DNA from 3 places in the Nostoc sp. DSM 114167 genome. Region 1 is predicted to be linked to each of the others. Evidence: riboswitches for the same ligand, from Rfam matches in the RefSeq annotation. Region 1 holds a riboswitch; each other region holds the start of a gene.
What was found. Region 1 has a riboswitch for cobalamin ahead of NSTC731_RS31885 (DUF1636 domain-containing protein). Riboswitches for the same ligand answer to the same signal wherever they lie in the genome.

Region 1 (10,754 bases):
AGTCAGCCTATAACCAGCTTTTAGATATTGTCTCGTTCCCAGTCTCCGACTGGGAATGCCGTCAAGGAGGCTCCGCCTCCCTTGCTGGCGGCAGAGCCGCCAAGAGCAACATTTCCAGCCTCTAGGCTGGAAACGAGATTTGAAAAGGCTTTTTAACTTAAGTTGACACCAATGGCATCTTGGCCGCCACATAAACGCGTAGCAAGATCCCTATAAGGGTACAATTTTGAATTGTTATTGATGGTTTTAGGAAACTTTTTCGAGTTTCTTCTGAGTAAATTTGGATAGATTGTGGCCTTTGAGTACTGAAAATGTGCCAAGAGTACCAAGAATGAGTAAGCTCAGGATAGAAGTAGGTTCAGGAACAGTGACTATAGTTGCAGAAAAACTAATAGGTAACTCACTATCTTCTAATCCTAAATTTTCAAAACCTGGTATGATTGGCGGCGCAGAAAATACCTCTAAATAACCTGGTGTCGGCAAAAAACTTGCAAAAAATGGACTAGAATAGTTTCCTCCCGAAGTGGAATACCCAAAACCATCACCTGTTAACTGCTGAGTATTAAGACTAATTAAATTATCAACATTAAAAGGTTCGTTTCCTGGGATCGGAGTCCCAGCGGGTTGCAAACCAGTAATTGTTTCACCATTTCGCGTACCAGTAATTCCAGTAATTAAGTAAAAACCCAAATCATTAGGGGTGTCATTAGTAGTGAAAGTACCATTCGCCTCTATGCCAGTACCAGAATAATTCCAACTCCAACTTAAAGCAGAAGCAGATGGCATTGTCCCGAAAACTAATCCAGATGTGGTGACGAGGGTTATGGCAGATAAAGCTAGATTTTTCATGGAAGTCGTTACTGCGATCGCGGATCTTGTAGAAGGCTCCCGTGTATTATACGGAAGGAAAGATAGTATTATCAATCTTGGCTATTTACTAACAGCGATTGCATAACCACGCCAAAGCAGCATCAACATTACTAACCTGTTCCCCTGGCGGTACAGGTGGACGATTTACCATCACAACCTTCACGCCCAGTTCTCGCGCGGCAATAATCTTGGGCTTTGTCGCATCGCCACCGCTATTTTTGCTGACGATGGTATCAATGTTATTCTGAATCAGGATTTGTCTTTCATTATTGAGGGTAAAAGGCCCGCGATCGCACAATACGATCCCCGGCGGTACTAAAGCATCATCGCTAGGAGGGTCAATCATCCGCATCAAAAACCAAATTTTCTCCAAATGAGCAAAAGCGGCGAGTTCCTGTTTACCAACTGTCAAAAACACTCGCTCTGACTGATTTTGCAGCGCGGTTGCTGCGGCTGCAACGCTGTCAACTTCAATCCAGCGATCGCCACTTTCTTTTTCCCAAGGCGGACGGATTAACATCAAACGGGGAACTCCAACTTCCGTTGCTGCATCTGCCGCATTGCAGGAAATCTGACTAGCAAAAGGATGGGTTGCATCAATTAATAAGTCGATTTGCATGACTCGCAGATAGCTAGCCAATCCAGCCACACCGCCGAAGCCTCCAACCCGTAAATCGCCTAGCGGTACTGACGGTTCGCGGGTGCGGCCAGCTAGAGAGGTGATTACTTCTAACCCTTGGATAGTCGTAACTTTGGCAGCTAATTCTGCTGCATCACCTGTCCCACCCAGAATCAAAACGCGCATCATTAAGATAAAGGTGGAATTTTTGCTAAAATCCCCTTTTTCATCGCTTCTGGACGTTCTGACCAAGGCAGCAAACCATCTGCTTTAGCATAGTATTGACTAGCACATTCCAATACCGCAGACGCACTCCCATCAACGGCTAAATCACCAAATAAATATGTTAATTTGCCTTTGGCACTAAAGGCAACTACACAAGAACGATTACAAGCACTCATGCATTCAACTTCCTGAATCGGGAATCGATCTCGTAACTCCCAATCTTGTGCCAGCTGCTGAAGTTGGTGTAAAAGTTTTTCACCACCACTTTCACCTAAGCGTTTTCCATTTTGCCAAACACTGGCACAGGTTTTGCAAACAAATAAAGTATGTTCAGCAACTTCCATTGGACTGGTTGGGGAAATATTTACAGTCGTAGTCATCTGTACCTCGCAGATATGTGAAACTAATAAATCTATTTCGGCGGGCATCCTGACTCACTCAATTTGAGATTTTCGATTTAGTTCCTGAATCTCAAATTAGTTCACAGTTGCGGGACAGTGCCGGATTTGCACCGAACTTTCCCCGTTACCTCTGGTAGCTGACTCCCACCAGAACCGAATAACCTTATCGATCATACACTAGGGTTATCGGAGAATACGAAACAGCAAACTTTGCGCTCACGCTCAAACTGGACGACCAGATAAAATACTGTGCATCTTTACTACTTTAACGTGAGTCTCCAACGGAGGCGCACCTGCGGGAAGGGCGAAAGAAACAAGTCAAATCCTCTTCCCCTCTAACTTCTGCCTCCTGCCTCCTGCCTTGTTTCTTAGGAGTTCGATGAACTTCTCCCGGACAACCTCCCTCTCCCACAGGCAAAGGGAGGAGCAACGAAAGATTAGGGTTTTGGCTCCCCTCTCCGTGTCGGAGAGGGGTTGGGGGAGAGGTCAAAAAAGGGCTTGTCGAACTCACGTTACTTTAACTGTATCAGTTAGAACTTAAGGGGTGGACATCTACAATTTTGAGGGAACAACACAAAGCATCGCCGTATTCTGTACCTAATAAATCAAGCCAAGGTAGAGAACTAGATGTAAGTTGATGAGCCAGTATGTTGCTTTATTGCTGTAACATTTTCAACAGAACCTCTGGGCTGTCCATTTTATCCATGACAACTTCAATAAAAGCAAGTTGGTCATGGTTTTGTTGAGCTGTTTGTAATGCTTTGTCTAACTGGGATTCGGTACTAACTTTAATTGCCCAGGCATTGCCAGCGAAAACTTCAGGAAGCTGATGATAATTCCAAGGTTGAATGTCGTTATAGGGCATACGTTCACCGTGAATATCACGCTCTATAGTATATCCATCATTGTTGAGTAAAAAAATAATCGGTTTTAGATTATAGCGTAAGATGGTTGAAAGTTCTTGTGCAGTCATTTGGAAAGACCCGTCACCAACTAGTAGGATGGAGCGACGTTGTGATGCAGCGATACCTGCGGTGGGCTTCGCCAACGCACAACCAAGTAATGAACCAACAGAGTAACCAATCGATCCCCAAAGTACTTGCCCAACGAAAGTAGCTCCTTTTGGTAAAGGAACGGTAGAAGCGCCAAACAAACAAGTTCCAGTCTCGGCAACAATAATGTCATCTTCTTGGAGAAAATGAGCAAATCTATACCAAAAATGTTGCTGCGAAATCGGTGCCGAAGAGTCGCCAACGATAGGCTCTATAAAACCAGGATCTAAATTCTCTGTTGCTGATTTGAAGTAAAGCGTTTGAGGATCGCGGTGCTGCAACCGTTGGCTTAAAGCAGAAAGCACATCTGCCATAGCGACATTGTTGTATAAAGCATGTTTAACTTTTACATACTCCCCATGCACTTCAATAGTTTGGCTGGGATCGAGTTTGGCAGAAAACTTGCCTGTGTTGAAATCAGTCATCAAAGCACCGATAGTTAAAACACAATCTGCTTGCTCAATACGTTTTCTAACAGATTCCTCACTGGCAGCACCATTATATATGCCGATGAATTGGGGGTGGCTTTCTTCTAGCAATCCTTTGCCCATGTTCATCGTGGCATAAGGGTATCCGGTAGCTGTTAGCAGTTCTCGCAATTGTTCATGCAAGTGATAACGAGCTACACCAATATCAGCAATAATCACAGGTTGGGAAGCTTTTTCCAGTATATTTACACAGACATCAACTATTTCTGCTATTGTAGCGCCATCACTCTGAAATACAGGGGGTATAAACAAATCAGATGGTGCAGAAACCTCTGTGAGAGCAACATCCATAGGTATGGAAATATAAACAGGTAATTTCTTCAGCAAACAGATACCTAAAACTCTGTCAATTTCCGTTGTTGCATTTTCCTTTGTTAAATATGCTTGAGCCACCGTTACCTGTTGATACATTCGGGCAAAGATTGAAAAATCACCAGTACCAAACGTATGATGGACAAGTGAACCAAGAGCTTGAATTTTAGTTGCAGGAGCACCAGTAATCGCTACAACCGGAACGTGTTCAGCATAAGCGCCAGCGACACCATTAATAGCACTGAGTTCACCAACACCAAAGGTAGTTACTAATGCCGCAACACCATTAATCCGACCATAACCATCGGCAGCATAAGATGCGTTAAGTTCGTTGCAAGTAGGAATTAACTCGATGCCATCGTGGTTAACAATATAGTCGAGAAATTCCATATTATAGTCTCCAGCAACGCCAAAGATATGCTTGATGCCGATTTGCTCCAGACGAAGCAATAAATAGTCGCTAACAGTAAACTTTGCCATTGTCCAAGCCCAAATTTTACCCCTTTAGAGTATGAAAACTTTAACTTAGATGCGTATCTCTGAAGTAAGAATAGGATTGTGACTTTTGCCGTTCAGCTTAAAAACTGAGCATAATCATAGACGTTTATCTAAGAAGAACTTCTACCGGAAGGTTAAAAATCAAGATAAATAGTTATTTCTAAAGAATTAAAAGTATTTCTTGTAAGTGGTTCTTGAGAAAGATGTTTTCAAGACTAGGGTTTGGTGTCCTAGTTAATATGTACAATTTAGTTTGTTCATTTTTCAAATATAAAATTGATTTTTCTATTTAGCTCGATGAAAAAATAATACTAAATTAGCCGAAATAACGAGTACTTAGAAAATAGCCTAGTGTTGATAAAATTTTTGAAAATAATCTAGTGGGATTTTGTTCTATGAATTACCTCATTGCAGTTTTACCAAACAAATCAAAAGCAGAAGCAGCTTATTCTGCCTTAACAAATGATGGTTTATCTCCAAACCAAGTAGATATCTTGGGCAATGGTTATAAAAGTGCTGATGATTACAACCTGATTGATCCGAATCAACAAGCTCGTAAAGGAGCAAAGCGATTATTATACTGGTTAGTACCTTTTGGGTTTATTGCTGGTTATGCCTTTAATTATCTAACTGGTATTGAAATCTTTGCGCTCGGTGATATTGGCAGCCATATTATTGGCGGAATTTTAGGAGCAGCTTCTGGTGTTTTAGGGGCTTATCTAGTAGGTGGTGGAGTTGGTCTTACCGTAGGTAGTGGTGATGCTTTGCCATATCGCAATCGTTTAAATGCAGGCAAGTATTTAATAGTGGTTAAAGGAACAGAGGAGCTAACCCGACGTGCTACGGGTATCTTACGCTCTTTTGATCCGGAAAATATTCAAGGTTATGCAGAGCCAACTAGTGCTTAAAATAAATTGCTTTTGGCAATATACGCCAAGAATTAATTGTTAGCTCAAAGTCTAGAGGAATTAACAAATAGATGTCTACAGAGAATTTAACAAATTTATCATCCGTAACTTCTAAGGGATTAGAATCTCTACAGTCTTATGGAAGTCAATCAGGTTGTTTACACGACCAGGATATACCTGAATTAGACTTATTTAGTCCACTAAAAATTCGAGATTTAATCTTGCCAAATCGCGTGGCAATGTCACCAATGTGTCAATATTCCGCAGAGAATGGAATAGCAAATGATTGGCACTTTGTTCACTTGGGGAGCAGGGCAGCTGGCGGTGTTGGTTTAATTATGGTGGAAGCAACAGCAGTAACATCCATTGGGCGAATTACACCCGGCGATCTCGGTCTTTGGGATGATACTCAGATTGAACCATTAGCACGTATTGTGCGCTTTGTTCGTCAACAAGGAGCGGTTGTAGGCATTCAATTGGCTCATGCTGGGCGAAAGGCAAGTAGTAATGTTCCTTGGCTAGGGGGTTCACCTTTAACACCCGAACAAGGCGCTTGGACTATAGTTGCACCAAGCTCAATTGGGTTTGATGCTAATAGTCCTGTTCCCATGTGCCTTGATGAGCGTGGTATTGAAGAAACCATTATCGCATTTGTGCAAGCAGCAGAGCGGGCGCTGCAAGCTGGTTTTCAAGTTATCGAAATCCACGCCGCTCATGGCTATCTATTGCATTCTTTTCTTTCACCGCTCAGTAATCAGCGAACAGACATTTACGGAGGTTCGTTAGAAAATAGAATACGTCTATTGCTAGAGGTGGCAAGACGGATACGAGATATTTTGCCTCAAGGTATGCCACTTTTTGTTCGCATCTCTGCTACTGATTGGGTAGAAGGCGGTTGGAATATCGAGCAATCAGTGATTCTATCTCGTGAACTAAAAGTATTAGGTGTTGATTTGATCGATGTTTCTACAGGCGGGTTAGTGCCTCAAGCGAAAATTCCTGTAGAGAAAGGTTATCAAGTGCCTTTTGCTGCCAAAATCAAGCAATCAGCTCAAATCAATACAGCAGCTGTAGGATTAATAAATAATGCTGAGTATGCCAATCAAATCATTACTCGTGGCTGTGCAGATTTAGTTCTCATCGGTCGAGAATTGTTGCGCGACCCATACTGGTCTATTCATGCTCAGTCTAGCTTGGATGAAACACCGAACTGGCCTGTACCTTATGGTTATGCAGTCAAACGTCAAAAACGTAAGTAGCTGTCGTAAACTTTATACACCATACAGCATACTTGAAAGAGAGACTAGGGGCTAATATCATGTCCGGTTAAAGACTTATCATTAAGACCGCAGTTCTTGCTGGGAGCAGGGGGCAGGGGGAAAGAGGTTTTCCTGGTTTTTGCACAGATGCAGGAATCATAACTAATTAGGCGGACATGATATAAGAACTAGTAGTTCGCTTTCCCCAAAATTCGCTTTAATTATTTAATGGACATAAGTACTGGAAATACCACTCAGAAAACTGCATAAAAAAACTCAACTGGATCTATTAAGTCAGTGAAGGGTTTTAAACCCAAAATCTGGAATACTGTTGCTTGCCTTTGTAGCTAAGTATCTACAGAGGTACAGGCTCCCTAGTAGTTCAGTTGAAAGTATATATTAAAAGGAAAAAGGCTTGATATGCAAAAGCAAATTTTGGGTTTAGCGATCGCATTACCAACGATATTATTCACTGCATTACCTACTTTGGCAAATCCTGTACAAGTCATTACACCTAAAGTTGGTAATTTACAACAAGTTGTGGTCAAGGGAGAGTTTCAAACTCCTGTAATTGAGAATCAACTCTCTAACCCAGGAGATGGCCAATCACCAGGCCCAACCGGTGGGAGCTCGCCGGTAAAAGGCCCAGGGCCCAGACCTCCTCGCAGAGATACATTGTTGCAACTGGGTACAGGTTTACAAAATACGATTAAGTCTAACTCCGTAAATCTGAACATAGCCAACCCCGTTCTTGGTCGCTAATATTCGGGTTAGTTTTGAGGTAATCCTTCAGCAATTTACAACTGCGAATCAGTAGATTGTCTAAATCTTGGGTTTGCAGTTCTGTGCTTTGAAGACGCCAAAGTTTAGCTGTACCATCAAAACTGGCAGAAGCCAAAAATTTCCCATCAGGGCTAAAACTGAGGCTCAATACTGCATCAGTATGGCCTGAGAGAGTTTTGAGTTCTCTGCCATCACGGTTCCAAAGTTTAATGCTTCCATCACCGCTAGCTGAGGCTATTATCTTGCCATCAGGACTAAAGCTGACGCTGTAGACGCCATCAGTATGTCCTGTAAGAGTTTGTAGTAAAGTTCCATTGCTGACTTGCCAGAGTTTAATAGTTTTATCAGCACTAGCCGAGGCGAGTACTTGACCGTCAGGGCTAAAACTGATGGCGTTGACAGCATTAGTATGTCCTGAAAGATTATACAGTAACTTGCCATCTTTAACTCTCCAAAGTAAAACTTTGTTATCTCTACCAGCTGAGGCCAGTACTTGACCATCAGGGCTGAAACGAACGCTCAAAACTTCAGCCGTGTGTCCTTGGAGAGTTTTAATTAAAGCTTTTTGCTGAATATTCCAAAGTTTAATGGTCATATCAGCACTGGCGCTGGCCAGAATTTGACTATTAGGGCTAAAGCTGAGACTATTGACATTGCTGCGATGACCTTGGAGGGTTTTAATCATATAGCCGTCACGAGTCCGCCAAAGTTTAATGTAATGGTCAAGACTAGCTGAAGCTAATGTCTCGCCGTCAGGGCTGAAGGCTAAACCGTAGACTTCATCGCTGTGTCCATAAACTGAAGTACTATGACCTTCTAGAGTTTGGCGCAAAGTTCCGTCACGAGTCCGCCAAAGGTCGATCGTAGTGTCTTGACCTGCGGTAGCTAGAGTTTGCCCATCGGGGCTAAAACTCACACTATAGAGTTGACCTTGAGATCCTGTGAGAGTTTTGAATAGAGGATTATCTCGCTGCCAAAGTCTAACAGTTTTATCAGCGCTAGCCGAAACTAAGGTTTGGTCATCTGGGCTAAAACTGGCGCTATAGACTGCAATGCTATGTCCTAGTAAAGTTTGGCGTAAAGAGCCGTCCTGAGAACTCCAAAGTTTGATTGTGCTATCAGCGCTGGTGGAAGCTAGGGTTTGACCATCATGGCTGAAGTTGACGCCCAGAACTCCTGCATTGTGCGCTGGAATAATTTTTAGCAGTGTCCCATCTCTGCGCCAGAGTCTCACGGTTTTATCTTCACTGGCTGAAGCTAGTGTTTGACCATCGGGGCTAAAAGCGACACTGGAAACTCCAGCGCTATGCCCAAGTAGTGTTTTTTGCAACAATCCATCGCTAACACTCCAAAGTTTAACAGTCTTATCTGCACTAGCGATCGCCAAAATTTCCCCATCAGGGCTAAAACTGACACTATTAACAAAATCTTTATATCCGCTAAAAGTTCTCAGCAAATGACCATCGCTAACTTGCCAAATTTTAGCAGTGCGATCGGCGCTACCAGTGGCGATCGTCTCACCGTTCCTAGACCAAGATAAACTCAGAACTTCCGCAGTATGACCGTTTAGCGTTCTAATTAAAGAACCGTCGCTAGTTCTCCACAGCTTGACGGTACGATCGAAACTAGCTGTTGCGATCGTTTGACCATCTGGGCTGAAACTGACACTCCGCACTATATCGGTATGCCCTGTTAATGTTCGTAGCTTTGTGCCATCCCGTCCCCAAATTATGGCTGTTTTGTCGTTGCTAGCCGATACAATTGTTTTGCCGTCAGGGCTGAAACTCACGCTCGATACTTCAGCGCTATGCCCTTCCAAGCGGTTGCGCTCTTGGGTTCCAGAAATTACTTGTTGTAAAACATTGAGAGTCTGAGTTTGCAACTCGGCTGGTGCACCAAAAGTGTTTTTTAGCTGTTTACCTGCTTTAACGCTGGCAATTAATGCTTCTAGCTGCTGATGTGATAAAAGATTAGCTTGAGATGAGGCATTTAATGCTTCAATTTCTCGCAATTGAGCTGCTTGGGATTTCCAATAGGCTAAGGAGCCAAAACAGACTGCTGCTAATCCCAAAACGCTGAGTGCAACTACAGCCCTTTGGGCTTGCTTGAGTCTTCTTTTCTCTTGTAGTTGCTGTTGCTTTCTTTGTACTAAACAAGCTTCAATAAACCGTTGCACATCAGCAGAAAGTTCGTCGGTATATTTAATATAGATATCTTCTGCCTCTGCTAGCCGTACTCCTTGCAACAAAAAATCAGCTTGCTGACTACGTTGCAGCCATAATTGGGAAGTCTGCTCAATTTGTCTCTGTTTTCGCAAGCGATATCGCGATTTTCTTCTAACCACCAGCGTAAAGTTGACCAATGACGGATGAGGATTTCATGGGCAACTTCTACTGTGATGGGAGAAGGGGAGTAGGGGAGTAGCACTTCGGCTACGCTCAGTGACCGGGGGGTAGGGGAGGCAGGGGGAGAAATGTTTTCTGGTTCGCCTTGTCTAGCTTGTCCTTTTGTTAGTTCTTCTTGTTCTAAATTCATTACCACTAGCTTGGCAGCAGTTAAGGCGTTGAGGGTTTTTTCTACCAATGCGGCGGGATATTTTTTGACTATTAACTCTGATTTATGTATCCGTCTGCGAGTATCTTCTGTACCTTCACCTAGTTGTGTCAAAGATAAAAAAATCCATTTAGCGCATTCTTGCATTTGAGGATCGAAACTTTCGTAAACAGCCTGAGACGATCGCTCCAATGCTCCTTGAATTCCGCCTAGTTGCTCTTGATAGGTTTGTAAAGTCAACTCACCAGCAACTCGATGCTGCCATAATTGCTCTAAAACAAATTCCAGTAACGGCAAATCTCCTGGTGAGTGATTTAGTTCCCGCAACAATACTTCCACCAGTTCTGGTTCTACTTTTAATCCGACTTGTTGAGCCGGGTTGAGAATCACCCGTCGATAATCATCCAAACTTAACTTCGGTGGAACTAACACGCTCAAATCCTGCAAAGCTTTAGCCAGTGCTGGTACTTCTAAACAGGAGGCTATAAAGTCTGCCCGTAAAGTAATAATTAATTTGAAGCGATCGCCAGCATATTGCACCGCTCCCAGCAATAATTCTAAAAATAGCTCTCTGTCTGGAGTTGGAGCCAGGGTAAAGATTTCCTCAAACTGATCTACCACTAGCACCACAACTCGATGGGGTTGGTTGCGTATCCAGTAAACAAATCCCTCTACTCCTTGGTGAAATATTCCCTCTAACAAGAGATAGGAAGAAGAATAATTCTCCCCCTGCTCCCCTGCTCCCCGGTCACTGAGCGTAGCCGTTCGCGCAGCGTCTCGTAGAGA
Region 2 (10,754 bases), 1.5 Mb from region 1:
TGGCTGATCGATGATGGTGGTACGCTAAAGGTGATCAAAACACCAAATGCAGAAAATCCCCTAGCTCATGGTAAGAAGGCACTCTTAACCTTGGATGTTTGGGAACACGCCTACTACATTGACTATAAAAACGCCCGTCCAGCGTTCATCAAGAATTTCCTAGATAACTTGGTCAACTGGGACTTTGCTGCTGAAAACTTGGCTAAAGCTTAATTACTTGCCTAAAGAAAGGCAGAGGGCAGGAGGCGGGAGGCAGGAGGAAAGAATTTATTCTGAATTCTGACTCCTGACTCCTGAATTCTGTTAGATAAATCAAAATATATGGATAGCAAAGAACTAGCGCAATACATCGAAGCAACGAATAGCATCTCTAAACCTTGGGTATTGATACAACTGCGTCTCAAAAAATTGCAAGAGCGTCGAGCCACTCTGACAAACGATGTTTATACCAAAGAATTAGAAGATATTTACCAAGACTTGATGAAATTAGGTGAATGGTGGCGCGGTATTGAAGATGAGGTATTTTAAAGTGAGGAGTTATGAGTTATGAGTTTTCCTAACTTTTAACTCCTAACTCTTAACTTAAAACACAACCTGATGGCTCAAGCTCTCGATCAAGTCGATTACGATACTCTCGATGCTGCAAAACGACGCTTCATCGATGCTGCAAAACGCACACTTGGCTTTGCAAGCTCTTATGGCATCGTCCCCGCGTCAGGTCTAGGAGCAAGTGCTAATGCTTTCAGCTTCAATCTCGCTCCGTTTCTAGAGGCGGGGGCTAGAGAACTTTCGATGACACTTGTGCCGGAAGGACTAGGCACCGCAGACGATACCCGCCCTGACGATCTTTCCGAAGAAGAACTTCGACGATTCTGGTGGAATATTGGGATTAAGATCGTTTCGTGTCTGACGAATGATGCCGCAACTTCAGGTATGCAGACTATACTTCTCGGTCTTTATCTGCCTTCGAGTACTCCTGAAACAATTTTTACCCCCGCTTTCCTTGATGGGTTTCTTGATGGAGTAGTAGAGGGGTGCAAACGAGTCGGGTGTGTGTATCTCTCAGGAGAAACTCCTCAACTAAAAACCAAGATGATTCCAGGGCGGCTCGATATCGCTGGCTCGGTTTTTGGGGTTATGCCCGCTGGTGTCGTTCCTATTGATAGCTCGCGTCTGGATGCCGGAAATACTATTGTTCTGGTTGAAAGTTCGGGCCCCCATGAGAACGGCTTTACACCACTGCGAAAACTTGCCGAGTCGCTTCCTGATGGCTACAGAACAAAACTTCCAAGTGGGCAAGAGTTCTGGGAAGCTATGAATGCTGCTTCGTATCTTTATACGCCCCTTGTACAGGCAGTGCTTGGCGAAGGAATTCGTCCGACGGCGATGGAGAATATTACTGGTCATGGCTGGCAAAAGCTGATGCGGTCGGTGAAGCCGCTTCGGTACGTTATCGAAACAATGCTCCCAGTACCAGAGATATTTACATTTGTTGAGAGTCATCTTCAGGGCGGGGCCGAGACGATGCTTTCGGTGTTCAATTACGGTGCAGGATTCGCATTCTATACAGAGTCTAAACAGGATGCAGAGAGAATTGTCCTACTTGCAAGAGAACATCAACTTTCGGCTGCGATCGCTGGAAGAGTTGAAGCGTCTCTTTCCCGCGAGGTAGTGATAGAACCTCTTGGAGTCACCTTGAAGGGAGATTCTTTTGGAATTGCGCGAGGGGTATGATACAACCCAAATGTAGGCATAGCCCGTCGTAGACATCTTAGTTTTCTCGAAGCTATTTTAGACTCACTTATGCGATGCCTGCGGTGGTCACTGACTTGTACTGAGTTTCGACTGCGCTCAACTACCGCGCAGCCGAAGTAGCTTTGTCGTACCCCTCCTCTTAAGCAAGCTACGCGCAGCGTCTCGTAGAGAAGTGCTGGCTACACCTACGCTAAAATCATTATTGGTTAGAAAAAAGCTGTAATTACTGAGAAAAGTAATATTTTTTACACACTAAATCAATTTGCATTTTCGGCTTATTTGAGATAATTACTCTACTAAACCTTTATTTTTTAAGCCATTTAACACAGATGTTATAGGCGCATTGATGAATTTTGAATGTAATATTTAGTACTGCTTAAGAATAAAGTAGTTTGTATTACCCATGACTACTGAGATTAAGATTTGCTAACGTAGTCTTAACATATTGAAAAATTTGCTGAGAAAGCTGAGAAAGTAGCAGCCGATACTAATTTTTAGTGTTGGTTCTTTCTCATCCAGAGATGTGGCATTTTGGTGTGTTAACGATAGATATTTTTCTTCAGAGGGGGTTATGGTTGTAAATTTGGCCCGTACTACAACTTCGGCAGAGCTTTTAAAGCAAGTATTCCGTAACATTGATGCATATAGTTGTCCAAAGTTATTCAACTTTCACATGCACACTGTCTACTCAGATGGTAAGTTGCAGCCGAGTGCATTGATGGAGCAGGCGATCGCTATTGGGTTAAAAGGGTTAGCCATCACCGATCATCATGGTATTATCGGCTATCAAGCGGCCCTTGCTTGGTTAGAAGATTGGAAGTGGAATAATTCTCATGCAACCACTCCTCACCTGTGGAGCGGCGTGGAAATCAATGCCAGCCTTTTGAATATAGAAGTTCACATTTTGGCTTACGCTTTTGCCATAGAACACCCTAGTATGAAACCTTATCTGCAAAGAAGGCCGACTACAGGGCAAGAATATCAGGCAAGTAACGTGATTGCCGCTATTCATGAAGCTGGGGGATTGGCAGTTCTGGCTCATCCAGCTCGTTACAAGCGATCGCATTTTGACTTAATTCCAGCTGCGGCCCAAAAGGGCATTGATGGTGTGGAAACTTTCTACGCCTACAATAACCCTAACCCTTGGAAACCCAGCGTATTGGAATCAGAACAAGTGCAAAAGTTGGCTGATGAATACTTTCTTTTCAATACCTGTGGTACTGATAGCCACGGTTTGAGTCTGCTACAACGCTTGTAAAGATGAATCAATTTTTTTAAATCTCCTGGTTCAATCTGCCAGGAGATTATCTTTTTTTAGATGCTCAATAGTCAATTTGTTTTAAAGTTAACGTGAGTTCGATGAACCTCTCCCGGACAACTTCCCTCTCCCACGGGTCAAGGGAGGAGCAACGAAAAATTAGGGTTTTGGCTCTGCTCTCTGTGTCCAAGAGGGGTTGGGGGAGAGGTCAAAAAAGGGCTTGTCGAACTCACGTTAAAGTTAATTTCAAGAGACGCAATAGCAAAGTAAATTTGTAAAGTTCTTCTCACAAACAAGGCAGGAAGTAGAAGGGAAGAGGATTTGACTTGTTTCTTTCGTCCATAACGGAAGCGATCGCGTCCGTAAACAGCTTCCATCACATCGACAACGCGATCGCAGGAAAGCGAATCCTTCATAGTCCCGTCTTCGTTAAACTCCTGATATGCTTTAGCCACTGACGATTGATTGGGGATCGCGAACATCCGCACTACAAATAATAGACCTCTTGGCATTTGTGCTTTTTGCACTCTTGGGGAAAAGGGTAAAGGTTAAAGGGAAAAGGGACTTTTGCAGAACCTTTTTCCCCTTTTCCCGACAAATGCCAAGAAGTCTAATATTTATCGAGCAGTTGTAAATTCTTTATTTACAGACTCAATTAATTGAGTGACCCGTTCTTTGATTTCATCGCGGACTCTTGGAAAAATTTCTGGTTGTTCTGCTGGATCGTCTAACTGCCAGTCTTCAAATACTTCCCGCACAACCCATTCAGGCGGTAAATTCACGCCACAGCCACACAAAGAAATTACTACATCAAAGTCTTTCGCTTGGAAATCACTCAGGGGTTTGGAGTGTTGATCGGTAATGTCGATACCAATTTCTTTCATGGTTGCAATCGCTTCTGGTCTGACCTGACTTGCTTCTAACCCAGAGCTAATCGCTGCAATTTTTCCTTTACCAAGAGTTTTAGCAAAACCTTCCGCCATTTGGGAACGGGCAGAATTCTTTTTGCAGACAAACATCACACGTTTCATGGTTCAACTCCTTTGAATAATTTGGCTAAATTTAAAAGCTTCTCGATTCAGATGGCAAAAAATAACGTTTTTCAAACCAGAAAGCCACATTAACCAGACCAATCAATACAGGCACTTCCACCAGAGGCCCGACGACGGCGGCAAAAGCAACACCCGAATTAATGCCAAATACTGCGATCGCAGTGGCGATCGCTAATTCAAAATTATTTCCTGCAGATGTAAAGGCGACACTTGCGGCTCTAGAATAGTCTGTTTTAACGCGCCTAGCCATGTAAAAGCTGACCAAAAACATGATGATGAAGTAGACGATCAACGGAATTGCAATCTTCACTACATCAAAGGGGATTTGAACAATCAAATTCCCTTTCAAGCTGAACATAACCACGATTGTAAATAATAAAGCAATCAGTGCGATGGGGCTGATTTTAGGCACAAATTCCTCGTGATACCACTGCTTACTTTTCACCTTTACTAAGAAGTAACGAGTGAAAAATCCAGCTAAAAACGGAATACCAAGATAGATAAACACACTTTGGGCAATCTCAGCAATACTGACATGAACAACACTACCTTGTAAGCCAAACAGTGGCGGCAGTACAGTAATGAAAAACCAGGCATAAGGACTATAAAAGATGACTTGAAAGATGCTGTTAAAGGCAACCAATCCAGCCGTGTACTCTGTATTAGCTCGTGCCAAGTCACTCCATACAACTACCATTGCAATACACCGGGCTAATCCAATCAAAATCAATCCCGTCATGTATTCTGGATAACTGTGTAAGAAGATAGCTGCCAGAACAAACATCAAAATTGGCCCAACGATCCAATTCTGAATTAGTGAAACACCAAGAATTTTTCCGTTGCGAAATACATCCCCTAATTCTTCATACCGCACCTTGGCTAAGGGCGGATACATCATCAAAATTAACCCGATGGCGATCGGTATATTGGTTGCTCCCACCTGGAACTGATTGATAAAGGCTTCTACTCCAGGAAAGAAATAGCCTAGACCAACACCGATCGCCATTGCTAAAAAAATCCATAAGGTTAGGAAGCGGTCAATAAAGGAGAGGCGTTTTGAAGTTTTTTTGTTCATGACAATTAACCCCATACATGAATGCAGGAGCTTTGAGCAGGAATTTCAGATTATTCAATCCAAAATCCAAAATTGAAAATCTAAAATTCGTGAGTTATATCAAGAGTATATCTCCATCATTTCAAAAAAAATTGATTTATCAATGCCTATAAAACTAAAATTAAACAAAATATGACAAAAAAAATTGATGAATATTTAAGGTTCGCAGGGGGGACGAATAGGTAATATGGGGCTAAAACGGCGGAATTCTGCTAAATATAGCTCTAAGGCAGCAAACTGCGGTAGATTGAGGCTGTAGTAAATCCAGCGCCCTTCTTGACGAGCGCGAACTAAACCCGCTTCTTTCAGGGTTTTGAGGTGAAAAGACAGTTTAGATTGAGTGGTTCCCAGGTGGTCGCATAGGTCACAGACGCATAGTTCTTGAGAGCGCAGCAGTTCTAATACCTGAATCCGTAGAGGGTCAGACAGGGCATGAAAGCCAGCAGCGATCGTATCAGGAGTGAAGGTGCTATTAAAAGCCATCAACTTTTCTTGAAGTATTTCTTTATGGTAAAGTCTCAATCATCGGTTAAATAATACCTTAACTAAAAAGAAAAGGTCAGTCTATAGTCGATTCTTGGTGGGAATCACAATCATTGAGAAATAGGGTACCTCGGCTGGATCGACTTCATCTAGGGGGATGATGCGTTGCTGTGATGTTGATGCCCGCTCAATATATCTTGCCCGTGATGCTAGGCCTAATTTATGCAAGATATCTCGTACTTTGGTAAAGTGACGACCTAGTTTCATAATTGCGGCGGCGTCGGTCATCAGCAGATGTGTAGTCAGTTCTTCTGCTGGCAACGGGGCGGGTAAGACTGTGAGAATATCAGTATAGTATGTGAAAGGTACACCCAAGGCTACCGGACAAGCCATCAGCGAGGAAACTCCGGGGACAACTTCTGTTTCGTACTGGTCGCATAACCGCGTGAACACGTACATGAACGAACCATAGAAAAATGGATCGCCCTCGCATAATACTACAACATCTCGACCTGCTGCTAAATGGTCAGCGATTGGTTGAATTTCCTGGTCATAAATAGACTGGGCCTTTTCTGGTTCCAAAGCGCGGGGGAGGTGAAATAGTACTTCGATTTGATTGCCAGGAAGATACTGCGCCACGATCGCTCTAGCAATACTTTCTTTATCTGTGGCTGATTGATAAGCTACCACAGGAGCCGCACGTAATAACCGCAGTGCTTTCAGAGTCAGTAGTTCGGGATCGCCTGGGCCGACACCAATTCCATAGAGACGACCTTTGGGTTGCATATTCATTCTTCCTCCGTTGCCAGGGCGTTAACTGCTGCTGCCGCGATCGCACTTCCACCGCGCCGACCGTGTAAGGTTAAAAATGGTACATTTCTGCTATCTGCTGCCAGTGCGGCTTTTGATTCTGCTGCACCGACAAACCCCACTGGAAAGCCTAAGATAATTGCAGGTTTGGGCGCTCCTTCATCAAGGATTTCTAACAGTCGGAATAGTGCTGTGGGCGCATTCCCAATTGCAATTACTGAGCCTTCCAGGTGCGATCGCCATAATTCAAGAGCTGCCGCCGACCTTGTAGTACCCATACGCTGGGCAAGTTCTGGTACTTCTGGTTCGTTAAGGGTACAGATAACTTGATTGTTTGCAGACAACCGCCGTCTGGTAACGCCATCGGCAACCATGCGGCAATCGCACAGTATTGGCGCTCCATTTGCCAGTGCTGCTCTTGCGGATTGTACTGCTGTTGGTGAATATCCCAACTCAGTGACAATATCCGTCATCCCACAGGCATGAATTAGACGTACAGCAACTTTTGCTACATCGGATGGCAACACATCTAAGTTCGCTTCTGACCGGATGATTGCAAAAGAATTACGGTAAATTTCGTTGGCATCTCGGATATAGTCGGGCATTCAATTTGGGATTTTAAATTTGGGATTAATATATAAAAATCAAAAGGCTTAGATTGCCGACTTCTCTAAAAAGTTGGGAATCTTTTTGTTCGCAATTGATTGAGGGATTATATTAAATAATTGCTGTAATTGTTCCAGTGCAAATCGATTAGCAAATTCTCCAAAGGACTCATTAGAATTTAAGCGTTGAATTTTATATACATATAGCATCCGCCCTATTAATGCAGGTAGTTCGGCAAAAGTTACATATTGATATAGTTCGCGTCCGAATTTCTGATTGCTGTCACCAACATAAACGTGATAGCCTTCCACAGTTCTATTTTCAGCCTCAATGGTGACGCCGAGGAGAGTAATATCACTTTTGCTGTGCTGGGCACAAGATTTTTCGCAGCCAGTGAAGTGGATATTAACTGGGTAATCGAGAGTAACGCGAGTTTTAAGATACTCTGCCAATGCCAACGCATGACTTTTAGTGTCAGTGGCAGAAGCAGCGCAACCTTTTTTTCCCGAACAGGCAACTAATCCACCCTTGATGTTGTTTGCAGAGGAATCTAATTCTAATAAAGCAATTTCACTTTGGACATCAGCAACCCATTGCTGAGGAATATCTGTAAGGAGCAAATTTTGCCAAGGGGTTAGCCTAAGAGTTCCACTACCGTATTTTGCCGCTAAATCTGCTAAACCCCGCATCTGTCTACTTTCCAATCGACCAAGGGGCAAGACGACACCAATGTAAAATAAGCCTTGCTGACGTTGGGGATGAATGCCAATATGCTGATATTTCTCCCCCTTCCCTACAAGGGAAGGGGGTTGGGGGGTTAGGTCTTTTCTGATTTCAGTGTACAAAAGAGAAAAAGGTAAATGCTGTTCAACTTCTTGGAGATAATTTTCACAACCCAAAGTATTCAATAACTCTCTCAAACGTGGCCGGCGCTTACTCGTAGTATGATGACTATAAGCTAGATAGACATCTGCCAAAGCTGCTAAGACGGGCAAACATTTTTCTGGTGGTAGTAAAATTCCTGTATCGCTGGGGGGTTGACCCTTCTCACCAACACTGAGAGAGAGCCGAAAGTAAACATTATCGTTAAGTAAGACAGCTGCAAAAGCGATATCATTCAAGCGATCGCCCACCTGAATTATCCCACCACCATCAAAGCAAACGCTGAATTGGCCGACAGTCCCGAAAGCGCCGGATGTGCTGCAATATAATCATCCCAACCTTGAACAAAAGGGCGAGTATCGATTAATTCTAGCGGGTCGATACCAGCAGTTGGACTGGTCATAATATTGCGGATTTGGTCTACAACAGTATTGTCAGAACCCAATCCCATATTTTGGAGGTATTTCAGAACCTCAGCATTTATCCCGGTGCGGATTTCACGAACTTGCAGGTTAGCTCGATTAGTCACATCTATATAGCCGCCACCGTGCTGTTCTGCTATATCTGCGATCGCACGGCACTGCTGACTAGTAATAATTCCACCTGGTATTCTAACGCGAGATAATATCCCATCTGCGGCAGGAGTAGCATAAAACAAGCCGGGACAAGTGGCAAATCCAGAAACCAATTTTAGAACTCCTTCCCCGTGCAACGCAGGGAGTAGACGGTGAGTGTGTCTTGAGGACATCCTGAGAGTTGGCATTCTGACTTGGGTCATCCCATCACAGCTGCGGCACAGTCCCGGAATTTCACCGGAGTTTCCCAACTCTCAGCTTTAGTAATTTAGACTTTGTTGAGGTTATAGATATCAACCAGACATCATCCAGATAATCATTTTACATTACTATGGCGATAAATTTTAACTGAGCTTATCCACTACCGATCGCAAGATATAGTTCTTGAAGCTAATCTATAAATTGAATTTAGTCATGGCTCAGGCAGGAATGCTTGCAATACGGTTCGGTTAAAGGGGAAAGGGGAAAGGGGAATAAAAAACCTTTAACCGCAAACCCATTTCCCTTTTCCCCAAAGCTAATTCTGAGTTCAAAATGCTTATCCTAACTGTATTGGGAATGCTTGAGCCTTTTTGCTGAAAAACTTGCTTTAGAAAAAGTTAGGCGATCGCCGCTTCACGAGTAGCAACTTTGCTAAACTGATTTACTGGACGAGGTAAACCAAGATTTTCGCGCAGGGTTCGTGCTTCATACTCTGTACGGAACAGACCCCGACGTTGCAATTCAGGAATTACCAAGTCTACAAACTCATCCAATCCTCCCGGCAACCAGGGCGGCATAATATTAAAGCCATCTGCCCCGCCATTGACAAACCAATCTTCTAGCTGATCGGCAATTTGTTCTGGTGTGCCTAGAATCTGACGATGCCCACGCGCTCCAGCTATCGACAAATACAGTTGTCGAATCGTGAAATTTTCTCTCTTAGCTAGGTCAATCAGAAGTTGCTGACGGCTTTTACCCCCGTTAGTCTCTGGTAGCTCTGGCAACGGCCCGTCCAATGGATAGCCGGATAGGTCAAATCCACCGATCATTGAGCCAAGCAAATTTAAGCCGACCACCGGATCGATCAACTCCTGAATTCGATCGAATTTGTCTTTAGCTTCTTGCTCAGTTTTGCCGATAACTGGGAATACACCTGGCATAATCTTAAGATGCTCAGGTGAGCGCCCGTATTCAGCCAGTCTCCCCTTCACATCTTGATAAAAAGCCTGAGCTTCTGCCAAGGTCTGCTGGGCAGTGAAAATTACCTCCGCCGTTTGTGCAGCCAGATTCTTACCATCCTCGGAAGACCCAGCTTGAATAATCACCGGATAACCCTGGATAGGACGCGCCACATTTAGCGGCCCACGCACTGAAAAATGCTCGCCTTTGTGGTTGGGAACGTGCAGTTTATTGGGATCGAAGTAAATACCCGATTCTTTATCATGTAAGAAGGCGTCATCCTCCCAACTATCCCAGAGCTTGGTGACTACATCCACAAACTCTTTCGCACGCTGATAACGTAGGGTATGTTCCATGTGCTTTTCCCGATTGAAGTTCAACGCTTCAGCTTCGGTAGCAGAAGTTACAAGATTCCAACCTGCACGGCCACCGCTAAGATAATCTAATGATGCAAATTTGCGGGCGAGGTGATAAGGCTCGTTGTATGTAGTCGATACTGTCGCCGTCAAACCGATGTTTTCCGTCACCACAGACAAAGCCGACAACAGGGTGAGAGGCTCAAAGTGGACGAGTTTGCCATTTCGGCTCAAAAGGTCGGCGCTTTGATTGCGATCGCGCACAGCCACACCGTCTGCAAAGAAAATCATGTCAAATTTGCCGCGTTCTGCCGTCTGTGCCAGCCTTTTATAATGCTGAAAGTTCAAACCAGCATTAGCTTGCGCTTCGGGGTGTCGCCATGACGCTACGTGATGACCAGTACTGGGCAAGAATGCGCCTAGTCTAAGTTGAGGTTTTTTCGTACTCATACTTTTGTCTGTAAAATCGTAGTGTTTTTAAACGCATAGGCACGCAAAGTTAAGCCAGTGCGTTGCGCGGGTTCCCCGCGTTGTAGCAACTGGCGTAGCGCAGAGGAATGCAGAGTTTTGCCGAATTTATGCAATGTTGTACTAAGGTGTTATGAGTTAAATCACGTTAGTTTTTGGATTTTGAATTGCTTACACTGGCTGGGGTTTGAGTAAATCTGTTTTGGTAACAAATTCACTGAATGTACTTGCAAC
Region 3 (10,754 bases), 140 kb from region 1:
TGTAGCAATACCAATTCCAGTTCCGACACCGATTCGGGCTAACTATAGCGTTCAGCCTAAGCCCCAATTGCGTACTACTGTACGCCCTACCGAAGCAGTAAACCCAGAATTCTTGCCTAATCTAGGTTCTGCTAGCCAGTGGACTCCCTCTCGGACTCAATCTGCGACAAGGGTGGCAACGCCTCCTGGAAAAGTAAATGCCTCTGACTCTTTAGGAAAGATGCGAGGAACCACAGTTTCTCCACAGGTATTACCGCCTTTGGCAGCAGTGGATCAATATCTTCCCAGACCCATTGACGAACTTACGCCTCCTCCATCTAGTTCAACTTTGGCTTATATCTGGCCAACGAAGGGTACTCTCACTTCTGGCTTTGGTATGCGTTGGGGAAGACCCCACAAGGGAATTGATATTGCTAACTCCACTGGCACGCCAGTTGTTGCCTCAGCTGACGGTACGATAGAAAAAGCCGGCTGGAACAATGGTGGCTACGGCAACCTCGTCGAAATCCATCATCCTGATGGCAGCAGCACTCGCTATGCTCATAACAGCAAGATTCTGGTGCAACCGGGTCAACAGGTACATCAAGGAGAAACAATTGCTTTAATGGGTACTACTGGTCACAGCACTGGCCCACACAGCCACTTTGAAATTCATCCATCAGGCAAGGGTGCTGTTAACCCAATAGCCTTTCTACCACAACGCCTGTAATTCTTAGTTGTCTTTAACTAAATCATTGCTTTGTTAGTTGAGGGAGTTTACCTCCCTCTTCTACTTTTATTACCTCAATAAGAATGAAAGTTCTAACAAAATTGCAAAACAGACTAGTCTTGAGCAAATTTATATGCTATAGTAGTTAATGATTTTGAAAAACATGGCTCAGTAGCTCAGTTGGTTAGAGCACGGGACTCATAAGCCTGGGGTCGTTGGTTCAACTCCGACCTGAGCCATTTTAAAAGTAAGATAATATAAGTGTTTCAGCTTCTAGGCATTTGTAGTACTAGGGAGCTGAATTGCTATATAAGCCTCTTTTGACTATCAAATGACTATGCTCATTCAACAGCGTGATAGTCATGAAAGTTGGAATTGAAGCCCTGAAAGGTCGTTTAATATCATATCCGGTTGAAGACTTATCATTTAGAGGGCAGTTCTTGCTGGGATCAGGGGGAAAGAGACTTTTGGGATTTTTGCACAGATCCGGTAATCATAAGTGATTAGCCGGACATGATATAAGATTAAGATTTACTATAGTTTGATTATTAATACTAATCAGAAATATTTATCTTTACATTTAGCTGACACTCCTGAAAATAGGTACATCCCGCATTGCATCTCTCGACCACAGGCTCATTGTTATTATCAAGCAAACTACCAGTTGTGCTGGTAACGAGCGATGACGTTCCTCTTCGACCTTAGTTTTAGCGTAGACGCTCTTAGCGGCTTGCCGAAGGCATCGCTTCTTCGATTGAAGTTGCTGGAATAGCCATCTCTATTGCTTTGAATATCTCAGTATTTTGTATCTTGTAATACATTAATGAGAATTCTTTCAGATACACCGTACTTGATTTCCATTTTTGGAAGCAATACCTAATTTACAACTGTTTGAGCCTTAACTGAACCGTATTGCGGCAGCTGTATTAAGAAAAAATCGCTGTTCAAAATTGGTAATAGTGATATAGTTACTCCAATCGGTTCTGATGGGGAGCAGCCATCGGACGCAAGGGGGAAAGTCTGGTGAAAATCCAGCACTGTCCCGCAACTGTGAACCTAAAATAGGTGAGTCAGGATGCCCGCCGGTTAGAATCAATTCGTTTACATAAATCTGCGAGGTACAGGTTATGAAAAGAAAACAGGCGTTAGTCAGTCTAAGCCTGATGGGAGTTATTAGTTTTTATCTAGTAGTTGGTTTACCCAAGCCCGCCTACGCTATGCACATTATGGAAGGTTTTTTACCAGTGCAGTGGGCGATTTTTTGGTGGATTGTGGCATTACCATTTTTTTTATTAGGATTGCGTAGTCTGACTCGCATTACCCAAGCTAACCCACAGCTAAAACTGCTACTAGGCCTGGCTGGTGCTTTCACTTTCGTGCTGTCAGCATTAAAAATCCCTTCCGTCACGGGTAGCTGTTCTCATCCTACAGGGACGGGGTTAGGTGCGGTGCTGTTTGGCCCCCTGACTATGACGGTTTTGGGTAGTTTAGTATTGTTGTTTCAAGCTTTGTTACTAGCGCATGGCGGCTTAACGACGCTGGGAGCAAATGCTTTTTCAATGGCGATCGCTGGGCCATTTGCCGCTTACTGGATATATAATCTGACAATCAAGTTGGGTGGTAAACAAAAAATTGCGATATTTCTAGCAGCTGCGATCGCAGATTTACTCACTTACGTTATCACTTCTATCCAACTCGCCTTAGCTTTTCCTGCACCTATTGGTGGGTTTCTCGCTTCATTTACCAAGTTCGCCGGGATTTTTGCCATAACTCAAGTCCCTTTAGCAATTAGTGAAGGGTTGCTAACTGTATTGGTGTGGAACTGGCTGCAATCTTATAATCCTCAAGAGTTGGAATTGCTGAAATTAATCAAACGGGAACCCCAAAGAAATGAATCAGTCTAAAAAAGGGTTGAGTAACTGGCTGTTGGTAGTAGCTGTATTAGCTTTAGCAGTTGCACCGTTAATATTTGTCCGTGGTGGCGAATTTACAGGTTCCGATGACAAAGCCGAAAAAGCAATTACTGAAATCCAACCTGGATATAAACCCTGGTTTAAATCATTTTTTGAACCAGCTAGTGGGGAAATAGAAAGTTTATTATTTGCTTCACAAGCAGCTTTAGGTGCTGGAGTAGTCGGTTATGCAATTGGGTTGTATAAAGGACGTTCCCAACAACAAAAACGTGAAGAATGAGCCTGCAAATAGACACTTTAGCTTATACCAATAGACTCCGGAGATTGCCACCAGAACATAAACTAATTTTTGCATTTACTACTCTTGCTATTTCCCTTGCCAGCCATCCGCTAGTACAAATTTTAATCATAGTTTGGATGAGTATTTGGACAGTAATTTATGCAAGAATTCCGGCTGGAGTTTATTTTCGGTTGTTAACGTTCACCATAGTTTTTTGTTTGACGAGTTTACCAGCCCTGATGGTAAATGGAGTTGCCATTCCTGATTTACAAAGCGTCAAATTAGATTCGTGGTATGGACTGACTCTCGGACACTTCTATATTTATATCAGCCATAGTGGCAGTATCCAAGCATTGGGACTTTTAACCAGAGCATTAGCCTCTGTTTCTTGCTTATATTTTCTCATGTTGACCGTCCCTTTCATAGAGATATTACAAACTCTGCGTTACTTACGATTCCCAGTGCTGTTAACCGATTTATTATTGCTAATGTATCGGTTTATTTTCATCCTGCTGAACACAGCCAATGAATTATGGACAGCACAAAATTCCCGTGGTGGCTACCGAACTTGGCGTAGTGGAATGAAAAGTTTAGCACTACTAATCGGACAACTATTACAGCGAACCTTAGAACGATATAGTCAGTTCTCTCTGGGACTGGAAGCACGAGGTTTTGTTGGTGAATTTCGAGTTTGGCATCAGAGTCGCTATCGTCCTCAATTACGGTATATTATCGAAGCGATTTTCGGCTGTGTAGTATTAATAGGATTGGACTTTTGGCGGAATGCAGGAATATTTACTTCAATTTGAGCAGGTATATTATACTTATCCTGGCGCACAACAATCAGCTTTGAATGGTGTAACATTGAACATTCCATTAGGTAAAAGATGTGCGTTAATTGGTCAGAATGGTTGTGGTAAAACAACATTATTTTTACTAGCTAATGGTCTATATAAACCTGATTCTGGAATTGTTCGGTGGCGTGGTGAACCGTTAAGTTATAATCGGAATTATCTGGCTAAATTAAGGCAAAATGTCGGGTTAGTATTTCAAGATCCAGAACAACAATTAGTAGCTTCTACTGTTGAAGAAGATATATCTTACGGTTTGTGTAATTTGGGTTTACCAGTATCGGAAATTCAACAGCGAGTAGAGCAAACATTAGTTGAATTTGGACTAACTACTTTAGCCCAAAGACCAGTACATCATCTGAGTTTGGGACAAAAAAAGCGAGTTTCTATTGCAGATGTGATGGTACTACAACCAGAACTATTAGTGCTGGATGAGCCTACTGCCTATTTAGATGTCAAACATACTCGTAATTTGATAGCAACTCTGAAAAAAATTCATCAAGATGGCACTACTTTAATAATGGCAACTCATGATTTAGATTTAGTCTATCGGTGGGCGGATTGGATTTTTGTTATGGATAAAGGGCGACTGATTTTAGAAGGCAAACCCCAAGATATATTTAGCCAGCGTACACTTTTAGAAGAGTTAGAGTTGGGCATACCATTGATATATGAGATGTTATTTAATGGGTTATCTGCTGAGTCAGGAGTAGTTAGAGAACGAGTGCAACAACGAATAGTAGAATTATTTCGCAATTTTTAATAATTTTACAGTTAGAGAATTTCAATAATGAAAGACAATGCTTCTATCAGGACTTAAATCTTTTTGAAGCAGAAACAAGCCTCAAACTCAGACATCACTATATATTTAAAAGAAGTCTTGGTTTTGTTTACCAAAACTTCAAGCGAATTTATTCGATTGAACACGCTTATACAATTGCTTATCCCAAATTGCTGAAGAAAGTTCCCCAAAGGATTCCTGTTACTCCTACAGCAATTAAAAGGTTAGTAAAAAACTTGCCTAATTCAATTTCTTGTCCAAGTGCTTTGTCATCTTGACCTGCGGTGAAAAACAATGACCAAGCTTGGTTAAGATTGATTTTCTCAAAGTTGGTGAAATCAGGTCGGAAAACAACGGGGCCAATCAAATCTTGTTTAGGGAAATCAAAATCAGTTCTCATAACTCTCCTTTAATTTTCTATGGGTTGATTGAATGTAATTTTTGAATAGTCGAAATTATTTACAAGCTTGTCAGCCATCCAATCAGGCCGTGTCCGGTGATTACTTCCACAGCGATAAGTGAGACGAAGCCAATCATTGCCAGACGACCATTGAGTTTTTCAGCATACTCGGTAAAGCCAACTCTTGGAGTTTGGTCTACATAAACTTTTGGTTCAACTGCAAAGTTGTTGAGTTAACCGAGTTCGTTGATGGTGAAGCCTTTGCTAGTCATGTTTTTTTCCTTTGCTGGTTTATGTAACTAAATATAACTATATGTGAATATTTTTTGCAAATGCTTGACAATGCAAGTAAGTGCGGTAAACCGTACTAAATCAGATCGTAGATACCGTATCTGTGAAAAGAAAGCAATTATTGCTTGTGTGCAAGCATCATTTTTTCGTGTTGCTGCCATTACTTTGATGGCGCAAGCGTCCGCCGTAGGCGATCGCACTACAAATTTTATGCCCCCCTACCGGATTGAAGTTTATACAAAATACATGGTCTACTAAAAAACTAGACCCTTAAATAATCTGGCTGCAAAGAACACTTCTTAAATTATGAACATAGTAGCGTTCGCGGGTATTTCGTCCTTCGGCTGGCTGTACTGGATAATACAGCCGCATTTAGCGATGCACATTCCCGATGGCTTTTTGAATCTACCTGTTATCCTTGTCACCTGGATAATTGCTATCGGTTTGATTGCACTAGCTATAAGGCAAGCACAGGCAGAATACCAAGAACGAGCCGTACCTTTAATGGGAGTTTGTGCAGCTTTTATTTTTGCAGCACAAATGATTAATTTCCCGATTCCTGGAGGTACGTCTGGACACCTTTTGGGTGGAACGCTGGCAGGAGCTTTACTAGGGCCCTGGGCTGGTTCGCTAGTGATGGTTGCAGTGTTCATTGTCCAGGGCGTTCTGTTTCAAGATGGTGGACTGACCGTGTTAGGAGCCAACATCTTTAACATGGGATTAATTGGTACGTTTGGCGGTTACTATCTCTATCGCACAGTGAGATTTGCTATTGGACGCGATCGCTTATCTGGATTAGTTATTGGCGCGGCGATCGCCGCCTGGACAAGCGTAGTCGTAGCCTCAATTATATGTGCCTTGGAACTTGCAATTTCTGGGACAGTTCCTCTAGCGGTAGCTTTCACAGCAATGGCTTCTTGGCACGTTCTAATTGGTATTGGCGAGGCAGTGATTACTGTAGTAGCACTCAGTTTCATTTGGCGGACTCGACCTGAATTACTTTACGACCCGCCCCGCAAGACGAAAGTATCAACCTCTCGTCCTCTGTCTCGGTATTAAAGTAATTCGTAATTCGTAATTATTTTTTGTAAAGGGATTTAGACCCGTTATCGATAGTTAAATCGAATGAATCAGGAGTGAATGCTTATGAGTAGCAACATCTCGCGATCGCGTAACCGTGCTTTTGTCATCGCTGGCTTAGGTATTGCCCTGCTGATTGCAATTTTCCTTTCGCCGCTAGCTAGCAAAAACCCAGATGGGTTAGATAGAGTTTCACAAGACCTGAAGTTTGATAGCAAGGCACATGAAGATACGCCAGCTCGTAAGTTACCCTTTTACGGCATATTTGATGAGTATGCTCTCAGAGGTGTACCAGAGGCGATCGCCACTCCCTTAGCTGGTTTAGTTGGAACACTAGTAACTTTTGGCTTGGCTTGGGGTATTGGCAAACTAGTCGTGCGTGGTTCAACTTCACCTTCCACACATGATGGCTATTCCGACTCAGATGCAGCAGATTAAATACAAATAGGAACTTAACATCATGCTGTTGCACATTGGGGCATTTGTGCTGGATATCGATAGCAAGCAGGCTACTGTTTGGCACAAACTTGCTCCCCGTACCCGGATATTATGTACATTGTTGTTCGTGTTCGCCACTGTCTTAACACCAGATGGCCACTGGTGGACTTGGACTATTTATGGATTAGCTTTAGTCTGCCTGCTATTACTGAGTCGAGTCACCTTAGCAGTACTACTGAAACGGTTGGCAGTAGAGTTCACATTTATTGGTGTAGTTCTCCTGGGGACTTTATTTCGAGGTGGTGGCGAAGTTTTATGGTCTTGGGGGCCATTACAGATTACGACAGTGGGGCTAACTGTTTTGGGTAGTGTAACGCTTAAGGCATTGCTATCGCTATTGATACTAAATTTACTCACGTTAACAACTTCAGTAACAGCACTACTTCATGCCCTGCTGGAACTGAAAACCCCACCGCTACTAGTAGCAATTCTGGCATCTATGTATCGCTATATCAGCGTATTAATAGGTGAGTTTAACGCGATGCGTCGAGCAGCCGAGTCCCGAAACCTGATGAACAGCAATCGCTCGATACGTTTAATTGTTGGCAACACGATCGGAGCGTTGTTTATCCGCACTTATGACCGGGGAAATTTAGTTTATCAGGCGATGCTATCACGAGGTTATCAAGGAGTCCCACCGATGATAGAAAAAGTCTCGTCAGGAGGACGAAATGACATTGTGGCTTTGAGTTTGACTATAGTTTTAGCATTATTGGGTCAGGCTATTTACTGGCGGAAATAATATTTGTTTAGATTGTTTTAATGCATCATAATCCAATATCAATTCAAAATCTTAGCTATACCTATCCTGATGGAACTCAGGCTTTGAGAGATATTAATCTGTCCATCAAAGCAACTGAGCGAGTAGCATTAATTGGAGCCAATGGTTCAGGAAAATCTACGTTGCTGTTACATCTGAATGGCATTCTCATGCCTCAATCGGGACAGGTAACGATTGGAGAATGGCCTTTAAATGTTGAGAATTTGCGAAACATTCGGAATTTTGTCGGGTTGGTGTTCCAGAATCCCGATCATCAGTTATTCATGACAACAGTCTGGGAAGATGTTGCTTTTGGCCCGATGAATATGGGCGTACAAGGTGAGGAATTACAACAGCGAGTTCTTCATGCAATGGCAGCAGTTGATATCGATCCCCAATGGTATGGACAACGCTACACAGGTAATTTATCTGGAGGTGAAAAAAAACGGATTGCGATCGCTGGTGTCTTAGCCATGAATCCACAAATATTAGTATTTGATGAACCCTCAGCTCAGTTAGATCCCCGTTCTCGCCGTCAATTAATCGAACTGCTGCACAGTTTACCTCTAACACAACTGATTGCAACTCACGATTTAGATTTAGCTTTGGATTTGTGCGATCGCACAGTTGTTCTCAGTCAAGGTCAGGTCGTGTACGATGGTGCAACTGAGCAGGTAATGAGCAATCCAGAGTTCTTGGTTAGGCACGCTTTAGAGTCACCATTATGCTATAGCCGCCCTTATTGTCAGCTGGAACACGCACCTGTTAGTCCATCTCGGTATGGTGAATTTGTTTGATTCAATCACATTCAATTGTTATTCAAACAGGTACTTGCTATTATCAAGATTTTTTAGCAGTAATTTAGATTTTAAGCTACTAGTAAATTGTTACTTATCAATTTTAAACCGATCAAAATCTACCAAAAATAGCTATATGGATTCTCATCAAGAAAACATATCCAATATAAAACATAGTTACAGTGAAGCATCTCTAAATGATTTGATGAAGCGATTGTCTCGTATTGAAGGACATATTCGGGGTGTTAAAAATATGATTGAGAGTAGTCGTCCTTGTCCGGATGTATTGATTCAAATAGCTGCTGTTCGAGGAGCAGTTCAGCAAGTTGGTCGAATTATTTTAGATGAATATCTCAAGGAATCCGTTGCTCGAACTACTCAACAAGGAGATATTAAAACTGAGATTGAAGCATTAAAGACGGTGTTGGATCGTTTCTTAAGCTAGATATAAGTTTGCTACGCAGTGAAGTTATTGCTCATTAGAGGCTCTTAGCAAAATGGTTTGAGCTTTAGAGATTGTTTATTCAAGTTAATTACGATTTTTAAGTAGTTATTTTGTTAAAGTATGGTATCTAACAAACTTAAGCGACTTATATCCTTATTAATTTGTTTGTGTCTTTTAGTTCCGTCTGTACCAGTAAAAGCCCAAACTCCAGAAGAATGGATCGCTCTAGGGTTGTTTCTATGAACCCTTTCAGGTAAAACTCGATCGAGAATCTCCACAGTTAACCAACTCAAAAAAAGGGAAGTTCTTGTGGTTGTAAACGTTGGAATTTTGGGAAGCACGACAAACAACTCGTAATGTGCCAGTGAAACTTAGACGTAAGGGTGAAACATCTGCGCTGTTTTGTTAAGACAAGTTCTCTTAGTTAGTAATGCTTTTGATGCTTTTGATATTCTGCAATTTCTGCAAAGGATATAAAGCAATTGCTGGCATTGTCCGTTTATCCATAAAGCCAGAATAGGAAAGGGTTTTTCACAGACAGGGCATTTTGATAACAAGCGTAACTGATGGCGATCGCATCCACATAACTTAATACAGGTGTCTTGACTTAAATTGCATAAACTTGCATAATAATAAAGCTAATACAATTTATAAAACTAATTAGTAAGCTTTTTAAGCTTATCTACTAGTAGTTTTGGGGTTATAGCGCAGTTGGTAGCGCACCTCAATGGCATTGAGGGGGTCAGCGGTTCGAATCCGCTTAGCTCCACTATTAAAACATAGGTACTCAAAACCTGTTTGTTTTGTGTCACCTGAAGGAGAAGTTGCACAACTTGTCTAACTTCTCCTTCAAAATTAAGCAAGATTATGCTTGAAATCACAACTAGTGGACTGTTTCTTAAATACACCCCCACATTAAGATACGCTTGTAGGGAAAAAAGAACGGGCGCTCATCCTCTAACAACTCGAATAGCTTCTGCTGATAGCGTTCGACAAATCTCTCATAGGTTTGGGCATCCAGTAGGGACTCATAAGCCGTTAGCAATGTCCCGCGATACCACTCCACTACGGCTTCTCGTGAGGGCAACACATGCCCATAAATTTGAAGCTTGACTTCCTGCTTGACAAACCCCAATTTATAAAGCAGTCTGGCGTATGTTTCTGGAGGAAGTACCTCTAAACGCCGCACATATCCTCTTAATTCTTCACTGAATTCCTGTGCAGTCTCAACTGCTATCTGATGCACTGGCTCACTATCCATCATTGGTATTTGTACGGCAAGCTGCCCACCAGGTCGCAGTTTTGCCCGCAATTTCTCAAATAAAATCTCGTGTCCCGTCAACCACTGCAATGCCGCATTAGAAAATACCACATCAAACTCCTCATTTCCTGGGTTTTCCTCAATCCGTCTTTGCTCAAACCGTAGTCCATTGCCTTCAAATTGACGCGCCTTTTCCAGCATTTTCTCAGAAGCATCTATCCCTAAAGTCTCCTGTGCTGCTAAGGTTTCATGCAGATATTTCGTTAACTTTCCGGTTCCACACCCTAAATCGAGAACTCGTAAGTTTTTTTGCCAATGTACCATGTCTACCAAGTCGTAGAATGGACGACTTCTTTCAGCTTGAAATCGTTCGTATAGTTCTGGATTCCATTTATCTGACATATTTTTATAATTCGTAATTCGTAATTTATAAAGCCGTATTTTCTGATGTAAACGACAAAAAAAACGATATCGTCAGAAATTGCGGGTTGAAATTTGCTTAAGATACGCCATAAGGTGTTGCAGCTACGCCCGTTGTAGACATCCCACCCAATTTACCATGCCCTATGACCAACTACTTTCGCTCTAATGTTGATGCAATGGCTAGCTATGTTCCTGGCGAGCAGCCTCAACGTGGTACACAGATTATTAAACTTAACAGCAATGAGAATCCCTATCCTCCTTCTCC

Region 2: linked by a shared signal. The riboswitch ahead of NSTC731_RS25830 (hypothetical protein) and the one ahead of NSTC731_RS31885 (DUF1636 domain-containing protein) in region 1 are both predicted to bind cobalamin.
Region 3: linked by a shared signal. The riboswitch ahead of NSTC731_RS31220 (energy-coupling factor ABC transporter permease) and the one ahead of NSTC731_RS31885 (DUF1636 domain-containing protein) in region 1 are both predicted to bind cobalamin.

Annotation. Positions count from the first base shown of each region.
Region 1 covers NZ_CP195116.1:7,580,773-7,591,526, forward strand. Annotated here, with positions in the region: gene NSTC731_RS31875 (PEP-CTERM sorting domain-containing protein) at 247-849, opposite strand; gene NSTC731_RS31880 (cobalt-precorrin-6A reductase) at 938-1,675, opposite strand; gene NSTC731_RS31885 (DUF1636 domain-containing protein) at 1,678-2,094, opposite strand; cobalamin riboswitch at 2,117-2,288, opposite strand; gene NSTC731_RS31890 (alpha-keto acid decarboxylase family protein) at 2,771-4,447, opposite strand; gene NSTC731_RS31895 (hypothetical protein) at 4,861-5,373, shown strand; gene NSTC731_RS31900 (NADH:flavin oxidoreductase/NADH oxidase) at 5,445-6,632, shown strand; gene NSTC731_RS31905 (hypothetical protein) at 7,053-7,394, shown strand; partial or broken gene NSTC731_RS31910 (nSTAND1 domain-containing NTPase) at 7,348-10,754, opposite strand, start outside.
Region 2 covers NZ_CP195116.1:6,058,440-6,069,193, forward strand. Annotated here, with positions in the region: gene NSTC731_RS25775 (superoxide dismutase) at 1-213, shown strand, start outside; gene NSTC731_RS25780 (hypothetical protein) at 322-528, shown strand; gene NSTC731_RS25785 (AIR synthase related protein) at 598-1,734, shown strand; gene NSTC731_RS25790 (PHP domain-containing protein) at 2,327-3,013, shown strand; partial or broken gene NSTC731_RS25795 (arsenical resistance protein ArsH) at 3,376-3,501, opposite strand; gene arsC (arsenate reductase, glutathione/glutaredoxin type) at 3,631-4,044, opposite strand; gene arsB (ACR3 family arsenite efflux transporter) at 4,076-5,140, opposite strand; gene NSTC731_RS25810 (ArsR/SmtB family transcription factor) at 5,336-5,662, opposite strand; gene NSTC731_RS25815 (precorrin-2 C(20)-methyltransferase) at 5,744-6,448, opposite strand; gene NSTC731_RS25820 (precorrin-8X methylmutase) at 6,451-7,077, opposite strand; gene NSTC731_RS25825 (hypothetical protein) at 7,126-8,211, opposite strand; gene NSTC731_RS25830 (hypothetical protein) at 8,217-8,648, opposite strand; adenosylcobalamin-variant (AdoCbl-variant) riboswitch at 8,710-8,793, opposite strand; gene NSTC731_RS25835 (LLM class flavin-dependent oxidoreductase) at 9,135-10,502, opposite strand; gene ssuD (FMNH2-dependent alkanesulfonate monooxygenase) at 10,692-10,754, opposite strand, start outside.
Region 3 covers NZ_CP195116.1:7,443,306-7,454,059, forward strand. Annotated here, with positions in the region: gene NSTC731_RS31205 (peptidoglycan DD-metalloendopeptidase family protein) at 1-709, shown strand, start outside; tRNA gene NSTC731_RS31210 (tRNA-Met) at 875-948, shown strand; partial or broken gene NSTC731_RS31215 (hypothetical protein) at 1,314-1,406, opposite strand; cobalamin riboswitch at 1,671-1,810, shown strand; gene NSTC731_RS31220 (energy-coupling factor ABC transporter permease) at 1,837-2,613, shown strand; gene NSTC731_RS31225 (energy-coupling factor ABC transporter substrate-binding protein) at 2,600-2,902, shown strand; gene cbiQ (cobalt ECF transporter T component CbiQ) at 2,899-3,711, shown strand; gene NSTC731_RS31235 (energy-coupling factor ABC transporter ATP-binding protein) at 3,686-4,516, shown strand; gene NSTC731_RS31240 (hypothetical protein) at 4,695-4,934, opposite strand; partial or broken gene NSTC731_RS31245 (chlorophyll a/b-binding protein) at 4,994-5,206, opposite strand; gene NSTC731_RS31250 (hypothetical protein) at 5,277-5,483, shown strand; gene cbiM (cobalt transporter CbiM) at 5,532-6,284, shown strand; gene NSTC731_RS31260 (PDGLE domain-containing protein) at 6,372-6,743, shown strand; gene cbiQ (cobalt ECF transporter T component CbiQ) at 6,766-7,545, shown strand; gene NSTC731_RS31270 (energy-coupling factor ABC transporter ATP-binding protein) at 7,566-8,360, shown strand; gene NSTC731_RS31275 (metal-sensing transcriptional repressor) at 8,497-8,805, shown strand; tRNA gene NSTC731_RS31280 (tRNA-Ala) at 9,502-9,574, shown strand; gene NSTC731_RS31285 (methyltransferase domain-containing protein) at 9,704-10,468, opposite strand; gene hisC (histidinol-phosphate transaminase) at 10,633-10,754, shown strand, end outside.